DNA from 2 places in the Bacillus sp. FG16 genome. Region 1 is predicted to be linked to the other one. Evidence: a T-box and tRNA genes for the amino acid it is inferred to sense, from the RefSeq annotation. Region 1 holds a T-box; the other holds one or more tRNA genes.

What was found. A T-box is a leader RNA that pairs with one kind of tRNA and senses whether it is charged. The one in region 1 lies ahead of ACODS7_RS10360 (valine--tRNA ligase), so its partner is inferred to be a tRNA-Val.
Region 2: it encodes a tRNA-Val, which carries the amino acid that the T-box ahead of ACODS7_RS10360 (valine--tRNA ligase) is inferred to sense. The anticodon was not compared.

What each region holds. Positions count from the first base shown of each region.
Region 1 is NZ_JBMDKC010000021.1:33,577-37,015, reverse strand. It holds gene ACODS7_RS10360 (valine--tRNA ligase) at 1-1,658, opposite strand, end outside; T-box leader at 1,696-1,927, opposite strand; gene ysxE (spore coat protein YsxE) at 2,146-3,171, opposite strand; gene spoVID (stage VI sporulation protein D) at 3,238-3,439, opposite strand, start outside.
Region 2 is NZ_JBMDKC010000024.1:5,425-8,863, reverse strand. It holds gene ACODS7_RS11280 (ABC transporter ATP-binding protein) at 1-425, shown strand, start outside; gene ACODS7_RS11275 (ABC transporter permease) at 418-1,659, shown strand; tRNA gene ACODS7_RS11270 (tRNA-Val) at 1,955-2,027, opposite strand; gene ACODS7_RS11265 (hypothetical protein) at 2,297-2,764, opposite strand; gene ACODS7_RS11260 (hypothetical protein) at 3,374-3,439, opposite strand, start outside.

The DNA of each region.
Region 1 (3,439 bases):
AAGAAATAGCGCATTGCATCTGCACCGTACTTCTCGATAACATCCATTGGGTCAATACCGTTACCAAGAGATTTACTCATCTTACGACCTTGCTCATCACGAACTAAACCGTGAATTAATACATCTTTAAATGGACGCTCGCCTGTAAACTCTAAACCTTGGAAAATCATACGAGATACCCAGAAGAAGATGATGTCATAACCAGTTACTAGTGCATCTGTTGAATAGTAACGTTTGAAGTCTGCTGAATCTTCATTTGGCCAACCAAGTGTTGAGAATGGCCATAACGCTGAACTGAACCATGTATCAAGTACGTCGTTATCTTGATTCCAGTTTTCAATATCTGCTGGTGCTTCTGTACCTACGTATACTTCACCAGTTTCTTTATGATACCAAGCTGGGATGCGGTGTCCCCACCATAATTGACGAGAAATACACCAGTCATGAATGTTTTCCATCCAGCGTAAATATGTGTTTTCAAAACGCTCTGGTACGAACGTTACTTTTTCTTCTTCTTTTTGTTGAAGTGCTACTGCTTTTTCTGCAAGTGGAGCCATTTTTACGAACCATTGTGTTGATAAGTAAGGCTCAACTACTGCACCGCTACGCTCACTATGACCTACTGAATGCATATGAGGCTCGATTTCTACTAATACGCCAGCTTCTTGTAAGTCTTTCACTAATTCTTTACGGCATTCGAAACGATCCATACCGTTATACTTACCAGCTTTTTCGTTCATCGATCCATCTTCGTTCATTACTAAGATGCGTGGTAAGTCATGACGGTTACCCACTTCAAAGTCGTTCGGATCATGAGCTGGTGTAATTTTTACAACGCCTGTTCCGAAGTCTTTTTCTACGTACTCATCAGCAATAATCGGAATCTCACGGCCTACGATTGGAAGTGTAACTGTTTTTCCGATTAAATGTTTGTAACGATCATCTTCTGGATGAACTGCTACCGCTGTATCACCAAGCATCGTTTCTGGACGAGTAGTAGCAAGGCGAATGTGACCTGAACCGTCTGTTAACGGATAGTTCATATGGTAGAATGCACCTTGAACTTCTTTATGAATTACTTCAATATCAGAAAGAGCTGTGCGTGTTGCTGGATCCCAGTTGATAATATATTCACCGCGGTAAATTAAGCCTTTTTCGTATAATTGAACGAATACTTTATTAACCGCATCAGATAAACCTTCGTCTAATGTGAAACGTTCGCGAGAATAGTCTAGCCCTAAACCAACTTTCCCCCATTGTTGACGAATGTGAGAAGCGTACTCTTCTTTCCACTCCCAAGCTTTTTCAAGGAATTTCTCACGGCCAAGATCGTAACGTGAAATACCTTCTTCACGAAGTTTTCCTTCTACTTTCGCTTGTGTTGCGATACCAGCATGGTCCATTCCTGGAAGCCATAACACATCGTATCCTTGCATACGCTTCGTACGAGTTAAAATATCTTGAAGAGTTGTATCCCAAGCATGACCTAAGTGTAACTTACCAGTTACGTTCGGAGGTGGAATTACAATTGTATACGGTTGTTTCTTCTCGTCTCCTGTTGCTTCAAAATACTTGCCTTCAAGCCACCATTGATAAAGGCCTTCTTCAACGGACATATGATCATATTTAGTTGGTAAATTCTTTTCCGTGTTTGACATTATTTTCCCTCCTTAAAATAAAAAATGTCCCTCATCCAAAAAGGACGAGGGACATCGCGGTACCACCTTTATTTACAAACAAATTCATAATTTGCTTATACTCTTAATTTGATAACGGACAAATCCGTCTTTTCCTAATGAGAACTATTCCGTTCAGAAAAGATGCTCCAGGGCTACCTTCTAACATAACTATCTAGAGAATCTCCCAGCTAATGATTCTCCTCTCTGAAGACGTTTCATGTTATACTCTTCCCCTTCAAGGCATTTATATGATTGTTAATTATTATATACAATAGTGTAAAAAACGAAACCTTATTCGTCAAGATAAATTTAAAACTATGGCTTTTCGGGTGAATACAAAAAAGATAAGTAGCATTCTCTACTTATCTTCTTTATCCCGCTATTTGTGGGCAGTAAGACCCCCACCTCAAAATTCAACTGAAGCAAAGAAGTTAGATGGGAGCCACCCACTGATTAAAGTTTCACTTTACCCGTTCCCTTGCTGGGCAGCTTGTAATTGTGACAGGAAATATTCTATATTGCTAACGAGCCAATGCGATTGTTGCAAACTCTTTACTTCGCGCAGTTCATTTTCCTCGCTGCGATTATCTTTTCTTTTCCTATAAGACCCGATTTGTCGAATAAATTGTGATGGATACGTCATATAAGCAAACATGAGAAGTTGCTCTTCTTTCGTAAATGGAAAATTTTTTTGATACATTTGATACCATTCAAACCGATCACTTCTTGCGATTGGATATGTGTTTAAAGACCGCGAATAAAAACCTACTATATCTTGCACAGGCGTTGCAAACTTCGATTTTTCCAAACTAATAAAATAGCCATTCCGCTCATAGTCAAATAAAAAATGATTAAGCGACACGTTACCGTGCACAAAAGTAATACGTGTTTTCTCTTTTTCTTTCATCGCATCGTTCCACTCATTTAATTGCTTCGTTGCAAATTCACGCGCGCTCATTACATGATGATAGTACGTACAATATTGTAATTCAAACGGAGACATATACCATTTCGATTCAGATTCTACGAGAAACTCTTCTAACATCTCACCATCATTTTCCCAGCGATCGGATATAGTTGTATAATGTTTTTCTAAATCTTCTTCCGTATATGTTTCTTCCTTCACAGTTTTTTGATGCAACGTTCCGAGTGTCTGAAACATTTTATGGTATTGATCATTGTCTTCGCCGTTTCCTTCTGCACGTTCTAACCAAGGCATTAAATAATAATTATACGTCCCGTCACTTAAAATATAATTTCCATCCGTCGCATGGTATATAGGTACATAATTTGAAAAACCTTTCTCCTTCAAATATTGAATATGATGCAGAAAATTATTCCGCTCTAACTTTCTGCCTTCTATTTTCTTGAGTGCATATGGACCTTGATTCGTATAAATTTTCATTACACTTCCGTGCTCTTCCATATGCTGCGTATCCAATCTATATTGCCTCACGATAGGTTCATAGTGATTTCGTAATTCAATATCCATACGAATAACCCTTTCTATTCAAAACATAGCCTCTAAGAAAAGAAGCGAGTGAAAACACTCACTTCCTTATTTCGCCTTTACCCTTGAAACGGGAATATAAATAATTTGCCCCGTATTTAAAAATATATCTTCTGTTTGATTGACACGGTACACATTTTGTACAGACGTTTCATAACGTTCTGCAATAGATTCAATTGTATCCCCTTCTTGCACGAAATACATTCTTAACTTTGTAAATTCTTCTTCCGGTTCTTTCGTAAATAGTTTT
Region 2 (3,439 bases), on a different contig from region 1:
GTGGTTTAGACCCAGTAAATGTTGAAATGTTAAAAGACGCTGTTCTTGATATGCAAAAACAAGGTTCGTCAATTCTTTTTAGTTCACATCGTATGGAACATGTGGAAGAGTTATGCCAACACATTTGTATTATGCACAAAGGTGTACCTGTTGTTCAGGGTGACATTGCCAAAATTAAAAGTGATTTTGGTAAAAAGAACGTTGTAATCGTTGGCGATCATGACTTTGACCATTTGAAAGAAATAAAAGGTGTAGAAAGTATGAAGAAACGTAAAAATGCAGTTACTCTTAAAATTTCATATGAAGAAGTTTCACATGTTTTATTTAAAGAGATAACAAAATTAGGATATGTTAAAAAGTTTGCAGTAGAAGAGCCTACATTAAATGATATCTTTATTGCGAAAGTAGGTGCACAAAATGAGTAGTTTCTGGACAATTTTTTTACAAAACTATAAATCTAAAGTGAAATCAAAATCATATTTTGCTATTACAATAATAGTTTCTCTGTTAATTATAGGATTGATGAATTTTGACAAGATTTATAACTTGTTTGCAGGTAACGAGGACGATCAAGTTGTTGTTGTTACAGAAAAAGAAGAATTATATTCAACCATTCATCAAGTGTTTAAAAATGTCGATAGTAAGATACAAGTTAAACGTAGCACGGATAAACAAAAAGCAGAATCAGGTGTTAAAAATGGTGATTATACATATGCAATCGTTGTAGAGGAATTGAATAATAAACAATTAAAGGCTACGTATATAACTGAGACGGATGTAAATCAGCAAGATGTTAGCAAGGTTCAAACGATTTTATCTCAAATACAATCTTCTAACTTCGCCCAGCAATTGAATCTATCGCAAGATGAATTAAAGGTGTTAACAACGCCAGTAGAAATTCATACCAAAACGGTTTCAGATAAGGTTAAAGATGGAGAACATACTGAGGGTGTAGGGATTTTAATTAATGTCTTTATCATGCTAAATTATGTAATGATATTAATGTATGCTGCACAATTAGCAACAGATGTTGCAACAGAGAAATCTTCTCGTGTTATGGAGTTAGTTGTTTCAAGTATTTCGCCTACCAAACATTTATATGCGAAGCTATTCTCGACATTATTGGCTGGTATTACGCAAATCATAATTTGGGGCTTGGTCGCAACTGTTGGATATAAAACAGCAATTAATGATTCGAAAAATGATATTTTAAATAGTATTGATTTAAATTCTGTTGCTCCAACTCTAGTGTTTTATGGGATTCTATTCTTCACATTAGGATTCTTATTATATGGCTCATTATCTTGTCTATTTGGCTCTATCATTACGCGTATAGAGGAATCTTCTCAAGCTGTTATGCCGCTGATGTTTATGTTACTTGCTGCTTTGTATATCGCAATTTATGGAATGTCAAATCCAAGCAGCATGGTTGTTACCATTACTAGTTATGTACCTTTCTTTACTCCTATAGTTATGCTTGTACGAATTGGATTCCTTAATATCCCAGTATGGGAGATTGCGCTAGCATTAGGGATTCTAATCGCAACAATATGTATAATGATTGGTTTAACGAGTCGTGTTTACCGCGGTGGCGTATTAATATATGGTAAAGGTGCATTTAGTAATATCAAAAAGGCAATCAAGTTAGGGCAAAAATAGGATTGGTTTATTCATATTTAAAAAGACTACATAGTTAATCTATGTAGTTTTTTGTTGTTACGATAATTTTTATATATAAATTATTGTATTAAGCTATTTTTCAAAGAGAACTTTAAAAAGATCCCAAAAGAGAGTAAAGAATCGAGTTCTGGCGAACAACGCAGAGCGATGATTGATATAATTTATGTCTTTCTCCAAAATGAAGACAAGAAGTAGGGGGGGGAATTTAGTTTTAATCATAATCATTTATTTGCTACATAAAGAAAACCCCTTGAATATCAAGGGGTTTTTCCTATGATCCCGACTGGCCTCGAACCAGCGACCTCCACCCTGTCAAGGTGGCGCTCTCCCTGCTGAGCTACGGGATCCCAACTATAAATATTACGATCAGCAATGTGTTTTCATTTCATTCGTGTAATCGAAGGATTTGTATAATTTATTGAATATTGTAACATTTGATGTATTCCTATAATAGCAACAAACTTTAATGGTGTAAAGATTTAACTTTCTGGATATTATCATTCCAATTTTTATATAAAAAATAAGCCCCGAAGAGCTTATTTTAATAATAATATCACCGCGATTATCAATGATATTTTCAAAAATACAATCATAAATAATGGAGCTCGTTCATGAGCTATCGTCCTGTAACTGTCATTCCTGCTGTGTAAATTGTATCTACAGAACCGTCAGCACTTACAACTTCAACTTTATAGCGATATGTTCCATTGTCTGAAATGTTTTCGCCATATCCTGTGAAAGTAGAAATTTCATCATTACTTCCAGCTGGAACCCATTGATTTTGCCAATGGAAGAAAGTATCATATTCTCCCCAGTTATCGCCATATTTTTTCTCGATGCTGACATTGTAATGAATATCTTCAGCTCGTTCATTTGTAATTCTTGCAATTACGTTTTGACCAAAGCTATATTCTGTAGCGTGTACTTGAACTGTAATACCATTCAACGTTTCGCTAGGACCACAAATATAACGACAGAACTCGCTTGCTCCGTCAGCATGTGCCTTCGGTGTATCAATGTTCATAGCTGTTAAACCACCTAAAGCTAAAGCTCCTGTTAATAATACTTTACCAAATGTTTTCACTTGAAATTCCCCCTAAGTATATTCTCAATTCGTTCCATAGATATCACATTAAGTAGTTTTATAACATTAATCTAATCGAACGCTTTTTTCCTCGAGTGTATTCGCTATGAATCTTTCATCTTGTAGTAATCTAACCTCTACATAAAATTTCATAGTTTTGATTCCATATATGTATCATGATTTACATAGAACAAATCTGTTAATACGTTTTGGTTATTTGCTTATTCCACCACTCTTTATTACCTTTTATTGGTAAAACGTTGATTTTATTATATACCATTATTATCTATTTACAAGAAAAAATCATACTGTATGTAAAAATGCATAATAAAAAACACTACTTGTATTCTGTAATTCAGAATACAAGTAGTGTTGGGTTTCAATTAATATTTAATTGGAACTTAATGCTAACTTTTTATGTTTAACAGTATACAATATATCATCGTTAATTAAAGTCATAATTGATAAATCTTGTTCAGGGGACGCTCTTCATGCTGAGCTACGGGATCTTCAAAAGGGAAAGTATAAGCGATTATGATAGTAATGTATAAAGGGATAATGATGAGAAGCGAATTTAGTAGAAAGTAGTCTTAGGATGTAGAGGTTATATTATTTCCGATACCAATCCAAAGGACCTTCATCACTCAAATCAACAAGAAAAGGGAACAAGAAGTG